DNA from 2 places in the Streptomyces sp. NPDC088252 genome. Region 2 is predicted to be linked to the other one. Evidence: riboswitches for the same ligand, from Rfam matches in the RefSeq annotation. Region 2 holds a riboswitch; the other holds the start of a gene.

Region 1 (7,363 bases), on a different contig from region 2:
CGACTGCTTGTGCAGTCCGAGATTCTCGTAGATTTCGAGCGTCGCCGTCGAGTTGTTGAGCGTGATGAAGTGCAGTCCGGGCACACCCTCGGAGCGCAGCCTCGCGCAGAACCGCGTTGCGAAGTCGATACCAATGGAGCGTACAGCCGCGGGATCGTCCTTGGCGGCGAGGATGCGTTCTTTCAGAGAGGAAGGGAAAGACGCGTTGCTGAGCTGCGCGAACCGGTCCAGTTGTCTGACGCTGGTCAGCGGCATGACCTCGGGGATGATCGGAGTTTCGCAACCCGCCGCGACCACTCGGTCACGCATCCGCAAATAGTCCTCCGGATTGAAGAACATCTGGGTGATGGCATAGTCGGCACCGGCGCGGCACTTGTCCACGAAATGCCGGATGTCGGTGTCCCAGTCGGTCGAGCGGGGATGCATCTCGGGAAATGCCGCGACGCCGACACAGAAATCGCCGGATTCCTTGATGAGCTGGACGAGATCGGCCGCGTACCGCACACCCTGCGGGTGCTCGACCCACTCACCCATCGGGTCACCCGGCGGGTCCCCGCGCACGGCGAGGATGTTCCGGATTCCGGCATCGGCGTACTGCCCGATCATGTTGCGCAGCTCGGCGACGGAGTGGTTGACCGCCGTGAGGTGCGCGACCGGGGTGAGGGTGGAGTCGGCGGCGATCTGCTGGGTGGCCTTGACCGTTCCGGCCCGGGTGGAGCCGCCGGCACCGTAGGTCACGGAGACGAAGCTCGGCCCCACCGCCTCCACACGGCGGAGCGCGTTCCAGAGATTCCGCTCGCCCTTCTCGGTCTTCGGCGCCCAGAACTCGAACGAATACGAGGTCTTGCCGGTCGCGAGGAGCTCACGCACCGTACGCGCGTGATCCGTCCTGGTGGAAGATGTGCCAAGGGCCATACGGGCAGGTTAACCAGAGTGCGACGACCACAGGACCAGACCAGCGTTAATTGTCCGAATTGACTGGCTGTTTGTCCACTCCTCGGACATCTGGCCGGATCAGTCCCCAGCGCGTGCCCGGATTCGCCCGGCGAGCTCCGCGGTGGCGGCGGCGGGGTCGGCGGCCTCGGTGATCGCCCGCACGACGACCACCCGGCGGGCTCCGGCGTCCAGCACCTCGTCGAGATTGCCCGCGTCGATCCCGCCGATGGCGAACCACGGGCGCCGCGTGCCGAGCGAGGCGGCGTAGCGCACCAGGTCCAGACCGGGGGCGGGCCGGCCGGGCTTGGTCGGCGTGGGCCAGCAGGGGCCGGTGCAGAAGTAGTCCACACCGGGCTCGGCGACGGCCGCGTCGACCTCGGGCTCCGCGTGGGTGGAGCGGCCGATCACCACCTCCTCGCCGATGACGGCGCGGGCGGCGGGCACCGGCAGGTCGCCCTGGCCGAGATGCAGCACGTCGGAGCCGATGGCGTGGGCGACGTCGGCCCGGTCGTTCACCGCGAGGAGCTTGCCGTGGCGCCTGCAGGCCTCGGCGAGGACGGCCAGGTGTTCGAGCTCCTCGGCCGCTTCCATGCCCTTGTCGCGCAGCTGGACGATGTCCACCCCGCTGGAGAGGACGGCGTCCAGGAAGGCGGGGAGGTCGCCCTGCCGCTTGCGGGCGTCCGTGCACAGATACAGCCGGGCTTCGGACAGCAGCGCGCGAGGCGTGGGCATGGAGCGGTTCCCCCCTGGAGAGCGTCGTGGAGCGGTTGTCGGAACGGTGCTGGGTGCGGGCCGCGCGATACCGCGGGCCCGCACCTCACCTACGGCAGGCGGTCAGACGGCGAGCGCCTGGGCGCGACGCTTCACCTCCGTGCCGCGATTCTCGCTCAGCGCCTGGGCGGGGGTGCCGGGCAGGGTCGGGTCGGGGGTGAAGAGCCATTCCAGCATCTCTTCGTCGGTGAAGCCGTCGTCCCGCAGCAGCGTCAGGGTGCCGGAGAGGCCCTTGACGACCTTGTTGCCCGCGATGAAGGCGGCAGGCACCTGCAGCGCCCGGTTCTCTCCACGTCGTACGGCGATGAGCTGGCCCTCCTTGACCAGCTGCCGCACGCGCGTCACCTCGACATCGAGCATTTCCGCGATGTCGGGGAGGTGGAGCCAGGCAGGGACGAGAGCATCGATCTTTGCGTCAATCTCGGTCACGGGGACAAGCGTGCCATCCCGGACCGACAGTCGGTAGCCGGGCCGACCGTACGGGGGTGCGGGGTACGCCGTCAGGGGGTCGCCGACTTCAGCGGTACGGAGGGATCCGCGACCCGGGCCGGATCGAGCCGCGCCCCCGCCTCGATGAGCCTGCGCCCCTGCGCCAGGTCGCGGGGGCGGCCGACGGCGAGGACCGCGACCAGGACGCCGTCGCGCAGCCAGCACACCGACCAGGAGGGGTCCGCCGGATCGCCGCGCCACAGCAGGGTGTCGGCCGCCGCACAGTGGCCCGCGTACTGCACGAACCGGCCGAACTGCTCGGACCAGAAGTACGGCACGGGGTCGTACGTCTGCGGCGCCGGACCTTCCCCGGCCCCTGCCGCGATGATGTTGGCGGCGGCGGTGCGCGGGCCCTGGAGGGCGTTGTCCCAGTGGTGGACGAGAAGGCGTTCGCCGTATCGGGCGGAGGGGAACGAGGCGCAGTCGCCCACCGCGTACACATCGGGCAGCGAGGTGCGCAGCGCATCGTCGGCGGTCACCGATCCGTCGGGGCCGAGGGCGATGCCGGAACCGGCCAGCCAGGCGGTGGAGGGCCGTGCGCCGATGCCGACGACGACCGCTCCGGCCGGGATCACGCGGCCGTCCGCCAGGATCACGCGGCCGGATTCGATGCGCTCGACCCGGGCCCCGGTGAGGAGTTCGGCGCCGCTCTCGGCGTACCAGGCGGCCATCGGGGCGGCCACCTCGGCGGGCATCGCGCCGGCGAGCGGCCGGTCGGCGGCCTCGACGACGGTGACCTCGCAGCCCGCGGCGCGGGCCGCGGTGGCGAACTCCGCGCCGATCCAGCCCGCTCCGACGACCACGACGCCGTGCCGCTCGTCGAGGACGGGCCGCAGTCGTGCCGCGTCGTCGAGGGTACGCAGCAGATGGACACCGGGAACGCCTTCGGTACCGGGCAGGACGATCGGTTCGGCGCCGGTCGCGACCACCAGCACGTCGTAGGGAACAGGCCCTGACGGCGTGTCCAGCTCGTGCGCCCCGGGCCGCACACCGGTGACTTCGCACCCCAGCCGCAGATCGATGTCCAGTGCCTCGAAGTCGACGTCGAACGCGGAGCCCTCGGCCTCGCCCAGCAGTACCGCCTTGGACAGCGGGGGCCGGTCGTAGGGCTGGTGCGGTTCGGCACCGATCAGGGTGACGGGACCGGTGAAGCCCTGCTCCCGCAGGGCCACCGCCGTCTGTACTCCGGCCATGCCGGCGCCGACGATGACGACACGTCGCCCCGCCCGCCGGTCCGGTCGCTCCGACTGCTGCTGCTCGCTCACCCGTACACCTTAAACATCTGACGTATCGTCAGGAAAGGGGAGTTCCTCCACCGTGCTCGTACCGCTGCCGTTCTGGGACTCCCATTCCCACCGCTCGTCCAGCCGGACCCTGCCGTCCGCGAGGTCGACGACGGTGGAGACACAGTGGCCGGAGGAGGTCGTTCCGTCCTGCTTCAGCTGGACGTAGCGGAAGTCGAGGGTGTCGTCGACGCGCGTACCGACAAGGTGGCCGCGGACCACGTCGCCGCCTGCGTACTCGGCCCAGATCCGGCCGTTCTCCTCGTGGTACGTGAAGCGGGTACGGGTACCGACCTGCCCCGGGGCCTGGTCGGCGACCGGATAGAGGACGAGTCCGTCGAGCGAACGGGCCACGGGGGTTGCTCCCTTACTGGGTCCAGCGGGCGGGGTTTAGGGTGGCCAACGTAAAACACTCGCGGGAGCCCGGACGCACCGGGCTGAGAGGGAGGCTGGGCGGCCTCCGACCGTACGAACCTGATCCGGGTCATGCCGGCGAAGGGAGGGGCTGGACGCCCATGCGTTCTACACGGAACGGAGACGGATCCGACGTCCTCGTCATCGGGGGCGGGATCATCGGTCTGGTGACCGCCTGGCGGGCCGCGCAACGCGGACTGCGCACCGCGGTCGTCGACCCCGAACCGGGAGGCGGGGCCGCCCGGGTGGCGGCCGGCATGCTGGCCGCCGTCACCGAACTCCACTACGGCGAACAGATGCTGCTGGGCCTCAACGTCGCCTCGGCCGCCCGCTATCCCGACTTCGCGGCCGAACTGGAGGCGGCGAGCGGGCGGGAGACCGGCTTCCGCGCCTGCGGCACGCTGGCTGTCGCGCTGGACTCCGACGACCGCGCCCATCTGCGGGAACTGCACGCCCTGCAGCAGCGTTCCGGCCTGGAGTCGGAGTGGCTCACCGGCCGCGAATGCCGGCGCCTGGAGCCGATGCTCGCGCCGGGCGTCCGCGGCGGTCTGCGGGTCGACGGCGACCATCAGATCGATCCCCGTCGGCTGGCCGCCGCTCTGCTGACCGCCTGCGAACGGGCCGGGGTGGTCTTCCACCGCGGATGGGTGGAGCGCCTGACGGTGGTCCGCGACCGGGCCGCCGGAGCCGTCCTCGCCGGGGGCACGGAACTCACCGCCGACCAGGTCGTGCTCGCCGCGGGCAGCCTGAGCGGCAGGCTGCCGGGGCTGCCGGACGAGGTCGTGCCGCCGGTCCGTCCGGTGAAGGGGCAGGTGCTGCGGCTGACGGTGCCCGCCGCGTACGCGCCCTTCCTCACCCGGACGGTCCGGGCCGTGGTCCGGGGCAGCCATGTCTATCTCGTACCGCGTGAGAACGGCGAACTGGTCGTCGGCGCCACCAGCGAGGAGATGGGCTGGGACACCACCGTCACCGCGGGCGGCGTCTACGAACTGCTGCGGGACGCCCACGAACTGGTGCCGGGCATCACCGAACTGCCGCTCACCGAGACCCGTGCCGGTCTGCGCCCCGCCTCCCCCGACAACGCGCCGCTGCTCGGCCCCACCGCCCTGCCCGGCCTCCACCTCGCCACCGGCCACCACCGCAACGGAGTGCTGCTCACCCCCATCACCGGCGACGTCATGGCGGCACTCCTGGCCGACGGCGAGCTGCCCGAGCCGGCCCGCCCCTTCACCCCGTTCCGTTTCTCGCCCGCCGCCCCCGTACGTCAGGAGCAGCCCGCATGACCGAGCCCACACCCCCCTCCATGGCCGCTTCCACGCCCGAGCCCGGCCTCGCGCCCCTGTCCGTGTCCGTGAACGGCGAGGTCCGCCTGCTCGCCGCGGGCACCACTCTGTGCGCCCTCGTCGCCACCCTGACCGCCGCGCACTCCGGCGTAGCGGCCGCCGTCAACGAGACCGTCGTCCCGCGCGGCCAGTGGTCCACCGCCGTACTCGGTGACGGGGACCGCGTCGAGGTCCTGACCGCGGTCCAGGGAGGCTGACCATGTCCGACGACCTCTTCACTCTCGGCGACACCGCCTTCGGCTCCCGGCTGATCATGGGGACCGGCGGGGCACCCAGCCTCGACGTGCTCGAACGGTCGCTGACCGCTTCCGGTACCGAACTGACCACCGTCGCGATGCGCCGCCTCGATCCGACCGTGCAGGGTTCGGTGCTCTCCGTGCTCCGACGGCTCTCCATCCGCGTGCTGCCGAACACGGCGGGCTGCTTCACCGCGGGCGAGGCCGTGCTGACCGCCCGGCTGGCCCGCGAGGCGCTCGGCACCGACTGGATCAAGCTGGAGGTGGTGGCCGACGAGCGGACCCTGCTGCCCGATCCGATCGAGCTGCTGGACGCCGCGGAGACCCTGGTGGACGACGGCTTCACCGTGCTGCCCTACACCAATGACGACCCGGTGCTGGCCCGCAGGCTCCAGGACATGGGGTGCGCGGCGATCATGCCGCTCGGCTCCCCCATCGGCTCCGGCCTCGGCATCCGCAACCCGCACAACTTCCGGCTGATCGTCGAGCAGGCCCAGGTGCCGGTGATCCTCGACGCGGGCGCCGGAACGGCGTCGGACGCGGCGCTCGCGATGGAGCTGGGGTGCGCGGCGGTGATGCTGGCGTCCGCGGTGACCCGGGCGCAGGAACCCGAGCTGATGGCCGCGGCGATGCGGCACGCGGTGGAGGGCGGGAGGCTGGCGTGCCGCGCGGGCCGGATCCCGCGCCGGCACTTCGCCGAGGCTTCGTCACCGGTGGAGGGGCGCGCGGTGCTGGACCCGGAACGTCCGGCGTTCTGATCCGCCGGGACCCACCGCGGCCCGGCGGGGGCGGGGCCGTGCACCGCCAGGACGCCTCGGGGCGCACGTCCCTGTCACGGCTCGGCTGCAGTACTGCCCCGGCTGTGCCCCGGCCCGTGGGTCGTGTCCGTGGCTGCTCGTAGACTCGCATGCGTGGATACGACCCTCCAGGACCCTCTTGTCGGGCAATTGCTCGACGGCCGTTACCGCGTCGATGCCCGCATCGCCGTGGGCGGCATGGCCACGGTCTACCGGGCCGTGGACACCCGGCTCGACCGGGTGCTCGCCCTCAAGGTGATGCACCCGGCGCTCGCCACCGACGCCTCGTTCGTGGAGCGCTTCATCCGTGAGGCCAAGTCCGTGGCCCGGCTGGCGCACCCCAATGTGGTCGCGGTCTTCGACCAGGGTGCCCAGGGGCAGTACGTCTACCTCGCGATGGAGTACGTGGCGGGCTGCACCCTGCGCGACGTACTGCGCGATCGCGGCGCCCTTCAGCCGAGGGCGGCACTGGACATCCTGGAACCGGTTCTCGCCGCCCTCGGCGCCGCGCACCGGGCGGGCTTCGTGCACCGCGACATGAAGCCGGAGAACGTCCTCATAGGGGACGACGGCCGGGTCAAGGTCGCCGACTTCGGGCTCGTCCGGGCCGTGGGCGCCGTCACCAACACCACCGGGTCCGTCCTGGGCACCGTCTCCTACCTCGCCCCCGAGCAGATAGAGCACGGCACGGCGGACACCCGCACCGATGTGTACGCCTGTGGTGTCGTCCTGTACGAAATGCTGACCGGGTCCAAGCCGCACGCCGGTGACACCCCCGCCCAGGTCATCTACCAGCACCTCAACGCGGACGTCCCGGCCCCGTCGGCCGCCGTCGCGGGTCTCCCCGTGGAGCTCGACGACCTGGTGGCGAGCGCCACCGCCCGCGACCCCGAGGTCCGCCCGTTCGACGCGGTGGCATTGCTCGCCGAGACCCGGGAGGCCCGCTCCGGACTCACCGACGCCCAGCTCGACGCCGTCCCGCCGCAGGCCCTCGCCGAGACGCACGACGCCGCCGAGGACCGCACGAGCGTGATCCCCCGGCTGCTCCCGGCCGACCAGGGCGTCGCCCACCACACCAGCCGGCTGGAGATGCC
Region 2 (7,363 bases):
TCATCTTCGGCGCCGGTATGGGGATGCCGTACTTCTCCACCGACACCACTGCCGCCCAGCGCGCCCTGGAGATCGACGCCCAGGGGCTGCTGATGGGCAAGAACGGGGTGGACGGGGTCTACGACTCCGACCCGAAGACCAACCCCGACGCGGTGAAGTTCGACGCGCTCGAGTACAGCGAGGTGCTCGCCCGCGATCTCAAGATCGCCGACGCCACCGCCATCACGCTCTGCCGCGACAACCAGCTGCCGATCCTCGTGTTCGAGCTGACCGCGACGGGCAATATCGCCCGTGCGGTCAAGGGTGAGAAGATCGGCACGCTCGTGAGTGACCAGGGCACCCGGACCTGAGAACCGGGGGACCTTCCCGGGAAGCGACGGGAGGGTCCGGGGCCTGCCGGGAACACACCGGTACAGGTCCCGAAGGATGGACAACGGCCTGCCGGTCGGACACCGTGCAGGTGAGGACGCGACGCAGGACCCGCCGGGCCCGAGCAGCCGGGCCCACTCAAGACACGCAGGAGCACGTGGTGATCGAAGAAACCCTCCTTGAGGCCGAGGAGAAGATGGAGAAGGCCGTCGTCGTCGCGAAGGAAGACTTCGCCGCGATCCGTACCGGCCGTGCGCACCCGGCGATGTTCAACAAGATCGTCGCCGACTACTACGGCGCGCTGACCCCGATCAACCAGCTCGCCTCGTTCTCGGTGCCCGAGCCGCGCATGGCCGTCGTGACGCCGTTCGACAAGAGCGCGCTGCGCAACATCGAGCAGGCCATCCGTGACTCGGACCTGGGCGTCAACCCGAGCAACGACGGCAATATCATCCGGGTCACCTTCCCGGAGCTCACCGAGGAGCGTCGTCGCGACTACATCAAGGTCGCGAAGTCGAAGGCCGAGGACTCGAAGATCTCCATCCGGGCCGTGCGCCGCAAGGCCAAGGAGACCCTCGACAAGCTGGTCAAGGACAAGGAGTCCGGCGAGGACGAGGTGCGTCGCGCGGAGAAGGAGCTCGACGACACCACCGCGAAGTACGTCGCACAGGTCGACGAGCTGCTCAAGCACAAGGAAGCCGAGCTGCTCGAAGTCTGATGAACGACTCTTCCCGGGGCGCCCCACAGGGAGCCGGTCGCTGGGGTGCGCCCGAGATGCAGGCCGCCCCGGCGGGTCCTGCATACGATGTGCATGACGCCCAGCAGACTCGGCCCATGCCCGTCGTGCCGGACGTTCCCGACGCAGGTAGAGACGCTGACGACCCTGATGACCGGGGCCAGGGGGCCGCACGCCTGAGCGGTGGCCCCCTGTTCCGTGACGAGAAGCCGCAGGAGCCCATGTCCACCGCGCCACCGCCCCCGCAGAAGAAACGTGCGGGCCGTGATCTGCGAGCCGCCATAGGGGTCGGTGTGGGGCTCGGCGCCGTCATCGTCGCCTCGCTGTTCATCGTGAAGGCCGTCTTCGTCGGTGTGATCGCCGTCGCCGTCGTCGTGGGGCTCTGGGAGCTCACCTCGCGGCTGGAGGAGCGCAAGGGCATCAAGGCGCCGCTCGTTCCGCTTGCGGTCGGTGGCGCGGCGATGGTGGTGGCCGGGTACGCCCGGGGCGCCGAGGGTGCCTGGGTGGCGATGGCGCTGACCGCGCTCGCGGTGCTCGTCTGGCGGATGACCGAGCCGCCGGAGGGCTACCTCAAGGACGTCACGGCCGGTGTGTTCGCCGCGTTCTACGTGCCGTTCCTGGCGACCTTCGTCGCGATGCTCCTGACCGCGGACGACGGGCCGCAGCGGGTGCTCACCTTCCTGCTGCTGACCGTGGTCAGCGACACGGGCGCGTACGCCGTCGGCTGGCGCTTCGGGAAGCACAAGCTCGCGCCGCGCATCAGCCCCGGAAAGACCCGCGAGGGGCTGTTCGGGGCCATCGCCTTCGCGATGGTCGCCGGGGCGCTGTGCATGCAGTTCCTGATCGACGGCGGTTCCTGGTGGCAGGGGCTGGTGCTGGGGCTCGCGGTCGCGGTCAGCGCCACCCTCGGCGACCTGGGCGAGTCGATGATCAAGCGGGACCTCGGCATCAAGGACATGGGCACGCTGCTGCCGGGGCACGGCGGCATCATGGACCGGCTGGACTCGCTCCTGCCGACCGCCCCGGTGGTCTGGCTGCTGCTGGTGCTGTTCGTGGGTTCCGGCTGATCTGCGAGATCCACCGTCCTGACCTGGGCATTCATGCGTGAGGGTCCGTCGTCCACAGGGCGGCGGGCCCTCATCGTTGCGTCTGCGACACTGGATGGACCATGCCTAAGCCCGGAGAACTCACTTTCGTCGCGCCCCGCGGAGCCAAGAAGCCGCCGCGGCACCTCGCCGACCTCACGCCCGCCGAGCGCAAGGAAGCGGTCGCCGCGATCGGCGAGAAGCCGTTCCGCGCCCAGCAGCTCTCGCAGCACTACTTCGCGCGGTACGCGCGCGACCCGGCCGAGTGGACCAACATCCCGGCCGGTTCGAGGGACAAGCTCGCCGAGGCGATGTTCCCCGACCTGATGTCCGTGGTCCGCCACATCAGCTGTGACGACGACACCACCCGTAAGACGCTGTGGAAGCTGCACGACGGGACGCTCGTCGAGTCCGTCCTGATGCGCTACCCGGAGCGGGTGACGATGTGCATCTCGTCCCAGGCGGGATGCGGGATGAACTGTCCGTTCTGCGCGACGGGACAGGCCGGTCTCGACCGCAATCTGTCGACCGCCGAGATCGTTCACCAGATCGTGGACGGCATGCGGGCCCTGCGCGACGGGGAGGTCCCCGGAGGCCCGGCACGGCTCTCCAACATCGTCTTCATGGGCATGGGTGAACCGCTCGCCAACTACAACCGGGTGGTCGGCGCGATCCGTCGCCTGACCGACCCGGAGCCGGACGGCCTGGGGCTCTCGCAGCGCGGGATCACCGTCTCCACCGTGGGTCTGGTGCCCGCGATGCTGCGCTTCGCCGACGAGGGTTTCAAGTGCCGTCTCGCCGTGTCCCTGCACGCGCCGGACGACGAACTGCGCGACACGCTCGTCCCCGTGAACACGCGGTGGAAGGTGCGCGAGGTGCTGGACGCGGCGTGGGAGTACGCGGAGAAGTCCGGTCGCCGGGTCTCCATCGAGTACGCGTTGATCCGGGACATCAACGACCAGGCGTGGCGCGGTGATCTGCTCGGCCGGCTCCTCAAGGGCAAGCGGGTGCACGTCAATCTGATCCCGCTGAACCCGACGCCCGGCTCCAAGTGGACCGCCTCGCGGCCCGAGGACGAGAAGGCCTTCGTCGAGGCGATCGCGGCCCACGGGGTGCCGGTGACGGTGCGGGACACCCGCGGCCAGGAGATCGACGGAGCCTGTGGACAGCTGGCGGCGGCCGAGCGCTGAGGCCGGGACGGCCCGTGTAACCTGGGCCTGAAATCAACTTCATATTCCGACAGGGGAGCGCCACAGCGCTGAGAGTGCGGCACCGAGGACAGGTCGTCCGCAGACCCTCTGAACCTCGCCCGGGTCATTCCGGGTAGGAAGTTCGGTCATCAACTCATGCTGTTGCGCCCTGCCCGCATTGCGCGGGCGGGGCCGCGTCTCTTCCTGGCCAAAACCCAGGAGGAATCCACAATGAGCACCACACGCAGAACCAAGCAGCTCGCGGCGACTGCTGCCGCTGCCGCGCTCGGCGTCACGGCGCTGGCCGGATGCGGGAGTTCCGACAAGTCCGCCTCCGGTTCCGGCGGCACGAAGGGCTCCGGCTCGAAGACCGTGACGCTCGTCAGCCACGACTCCTTCAACGCCTCCCCGGACGTGCTGAAGGAGTTCACCAAGGAGACCGGCTACACCGTCAAGGTGCTGAAGAGCGGCGACGCCGGTGTCGCGCTCAACCAGGAGATCCTGACCAAGGGTTCCCCGCGCGGCGACGTGTTCTTCGGCGTCGACAACACCTTGCTCTCCCGTGCCCTGGACAGCGGGCTCTTCACGCCGTACGAGGCGAAGGGCATCGACCGGGTGGCGGCCGACACGCGGCTGGACGGCGCCGGGCACCGGGTCACCCCGATCGACACCGGCGACATCTGCGTCAACTACGACAAGAAGTACTTCGCCGACAAGAAGCTGGCACCGCCGCGTTCCTTCGACGACCTGGCGAAGCCCGCGTACAAGAACCTCCTCGTCACCGAGAACGCCGCGACCTCATCGCCCGGCCTCGGCTTTCTCCTCGGCACCGTCGCCACTTACGGCGACAAGGGCTACCAGGACTACTGGAAGAAGCTGAAGAGCAACGGCGTCAAGGTCGTCGACGGCTGGGAGCAGGCCTACAACGAGGAGTTCTCCGGCTCCGCGGGCGGCCGGAAGGCGAAGGCCGACCGGCCGCTGGTCGTCTCGTACGCCTCCAGCCCGCCCGTCGAGGTGCTCTACGCGAAGCCGCAGCCGGCCGAGGCCCCCACCGGCGTCGCCACCGGGACCTGCTTCCGCCAGATAGAGTTCGCCGGTCTGCTGAACGGTGCGAAGAACGAGGCGGGCGGCAAGGCCCTGCTGGACTTCCTGATCAGCAAGCGGTTCCAGGAGGACATGCCGCTCAACATGTTCGTGAACCCGGTCACCGAGGGTGCGAAACTGCCCGAGCTCTTCACGAAGTTCGGTGCGAGGGTCGACAGGCCGACGACTCTTGCCCCTGATCGGATCTCCAAGAACCGTGAGCAGTGGGTCCAGTCGTGGTCCTCGCTCGTAGTGAAGTAGCGAAGACTCCCGTACGCGGATCGGACGCGGGCGGGAAGGGCGCGCCCGAGGGGGACGAGCAGCGGACGCGTGGCGAGGAGCCGCGCGGCCGCTTCGGGCGCGTGGACCCGGTGCGCGCGAAGGCGTGGCGCGGGAACGCGGTGCGGCTCGGTCTGATGGCCGTGCCCGTCGCGTTCTTCGCGCTGTTCTTCGCCTACCCCGTCACCGCCATCGTCGGCCGCGGGCTGAAGGCCGACGGCGTCTGGCAGTTCGGCCGGATCGGCGAAGTGCTGACCCGGCCGGACATCCGTGACGTCCTCTGGTTCACCACCTGGCAGGCGCTCGCCTCGACCGCGCTGACCCTGCTGATCGCGTTGCCCGGCGCCTATGTCTTCGCCCGTCTCGACTTCCCCGGCAAACAACTGCTGCGGGCGGTCGTCACCATTCCGTTCGTCCTGCCCACCGTCGTCGTCGGGACGGCCTTCCTGGCGCTGCTCGGGCGCGGCGGGTTCCTCGACCAGCTCTGGGGCGTACGGCTCGACACCACGGTCTGGGCGATTCTGCTCGCCCATGTCTTCTTCAACTACGCGGTGGTCGTACGGACCGTGGGCGGGCTGTGGTCACAGCTCGACCCGCGGCAGGAGGAGGCCGCCCGGGTACTGGGCGCCGGACGGTTCGCCGCCTGGCGACGGGTCACCCTGCCCGCCCTGGCACCCGCCGTGGCCGCCGCCGGGCTGATGGTCTTCCTCTTCACCTTCACCTCCTTCGGGGTCGTGCAGATCCTCGGCGGTCCGGGGTACGCCACGCTGGAGGTGGAGATCTACCGGCAGACCGCCCAACTGCTCGCCCTGCCGACGGCCGCCGTACTGACGCTGGTGCAGTTCGCCGCCGTCGGAGCGATCCTCGCCGTGCACGCGTGGACCGTACGGCGCAGGGAGACCGCGCTGAAGCTGGTCGACCCGGCACAGACCGCCCGCAGGCCGCGCGGCGCCGGGCAGTGGTCGCTCCTCGGCGGGGTGCTGCTGACCGTGCTGCTGCTGATACTGCTGCCGCTCGGGGTACTGGTGGAACGCTCGCTGGACACTCCCGGGGGCCATGGCCTGGACTTCTACCGTGCCCTGCAGTCCGTGGACGCGGGCGGCGGTACGTTCCTGGTCGCACCGCTTCAAGCGATCTGGAACTCGATCCAGTACGCACTGGTCGCGACGGTCATCGCGCTGTTCGTCGGCGGGCTCGCCGCCGCGGCGCTGACCCGGCGCGCCGGGCGGCTCGTCCGCGGCTTCGACGCGTTGCTGATGCTGCCGCTCGGGGTCTCCGCGGTCACCGTGGGCTTCGGCTTTCTGATCACGCTGGACAAGCCGCCGCTGGACCTGCGGACTTCATGGATCCTGGTGCCGCTGGCCCAGGCGCTGGTCGGTGTGCCCTTCGTCGTACGGACGATGCTGCCGGTCCTGCGGGCGGTGGACGGCCGGCTGCGGGAGGCGGCGGCGGTGCTCGGGGCGTCCCCGCTGCGGGCCTGGCGGGAGGTCGATCTGCCCTTGGTACGGCGGGCGTTGCTGGTCGCGGCCGGCTTCGCGTTCGCCGTGTCGCTGGGTGAGTTCGGCGCGACGGTGTTCATCGCGCGGCCCGACCGCCCGACGCTGCCGGTCGCCGTGGCCCGCCTGCTGGGGCGGCCCGGGGAGCTCAACTACGGCCAGGCGATGGCGCTGAGCACCATTCTGATGGTGGTCTGCGCCGTCTCGCTGCTGCTGCTCGAACGTATCCGTACCGACCGATCCGGGGAGTTCTAGGGATGCTGACACTGGAATCGGCCACGGTTCGCTTCGGTGAGCGGGCGGCGCTCGACAGGGTGGACCTCGACGTCGCCGAGCACGAGATCGTGTGCGTGCTGGGGCCGAGCGGCAGCGGCAAGTCGACCCTGCTGCGGGTGGTCGCCGGGCTGCGTCCGCCGGACGGCGGCCGGGTGCTGCTGGACGGCGCGGACCAGGCCGGGGTGCCGGTGCACCGGCGTGGTCTCGGCCTGATGTTCCAGGACCACCAGCTGTTCCCGCACCGGGACGTCGGTGCGAATGTCGCCTTCGGGCTGCGGATGCGCGGGGTCTCGCGACGGGACCAGGAGCTCAGGGTCGCGGAACTCCTGGGCCTGGTGGGCCTGCCCGGCGCGGAACGCCGGGCCGTCGCCGCGCTGTCCGGCGGTGAGCAGCAGCGAGTGGCCCTCGCGCGGGCCCTCGCCCCGCGACCGAAACTGCTGATGCTGGACGAGCCGCTCGGCCAGCTCGACCGCGGCCTGCGCGAGCGGCTCGTCGTCGAACTGCGGACGCTCTTCGGGCGGTTGGGCACGACGGTGCTCGCCGTCACCCATGACCAGGGCGAGGCGTTCGCCCTGGCCGACCGGGTGGTGGTGATGCGCGAAGGGCGGATCGCGCAGGTGGGGACCCCGCTGGAGGTCTGGCAGCGGCCGGCGTCCGCCTTCGTCGCCCGGTTCCTCGGTTTCGACAACGTGGTGGAGGCGACGGTGTCCGGTACGGCCGCCGACACGGTGTGGGGCAGGGTCCCGGTGGCCGAGGGCTCGCCGCAGGGGGCGTGCGACCTGCTGGTGCGCCCCGCCGGGGTCCGGATCGGCGCCCCGGACGAGGGGCTGCGCTGCACGGTCGGGACGC

What was found. A riboswitch is a leader RNA that binds a small molecule or an ion and turns the genes downstream of it on or off. The one in region 2 is predicted to bind thiamine pyrophosphate.
Region 1: it holds a riboswitch for thiamine pyrophosphate, as region 2 does, so the genes downstream of both, thiO (glycine oxidase ThiO) here and ACIOHC_RS27490 (thiamine ABC transporter substrate-binding protein) in region 2, are expected to answer to the same signal.

Annotation. Positions count from the first base shown of each region.
Region 1 is NZ_JBIURS010000013.1:194,005-201,367, reverse strand. It holds gene metF (methylenetetrahydrofolate reductase [NAD(P)H]) at 1-915, opposite strand, end outside; gene thiE (thiamine phosphate synthase) at 1,015-1,668, opposite strand; gene ACIOHC_RS26230 (Rv2175c family DNA-binding protein) at 1,771-2,136, opposite strand; gene ACIOHC_RS26225 (NAD(P)/FAD-dependent oxidoreductase) at 2,208-3,461, opposite strand; gene ACIOHC_RS26220 (hypothetical protein) at 3,471-3,833, opposite strand; TPP riboswitch at 3,885-3,997, shown strand; gene thiO (glycine oxidase ThiO) at 3,995-5,176, shown strand; gene thiS (sulfur carrier protein ThiS) at 5,173-5,433, shown strand; gene ACIOHC_RS26205 (thiazole synthase) at 5,436-6,230, shown strand; gene pknB (Stk1 family PASTA domain-containing Ser/Thr kinase) at 6,384-7,363, shown strand, end outside.
Region 2 is NZ_JBIURS010000015.1:41,804-49,166, reverse strand. It holds gene pyrH (UMP kinase) at 1-350, shown strand, start outside; gene frr (ribosome recycling factor) at 530-1,087, shown strand; gene ACIOHC_RS27500 (phosphatidate cytidylyltransferase) at 1,087-2,172, shown strand; gene rlmN (23S rRNA (adenine(2503)-C(2))-methyltransferase RlmN) at 2,274-3,380, shown strand; TPP riboswitch at 3,422-3,538, shown strand; gene ACIOHC_RS27490 (thiamine ABC transporter substrate-binding protein) at 3,612-4,724, shown strand; gene ACIOHC_RS27485 (ABC transporter permease) at 4,880-6,493, shown strand; gene ACIOHC_RS27480 (ABC transporter ATP-binding protein) at 6,496-7,363, shown strand, end outside.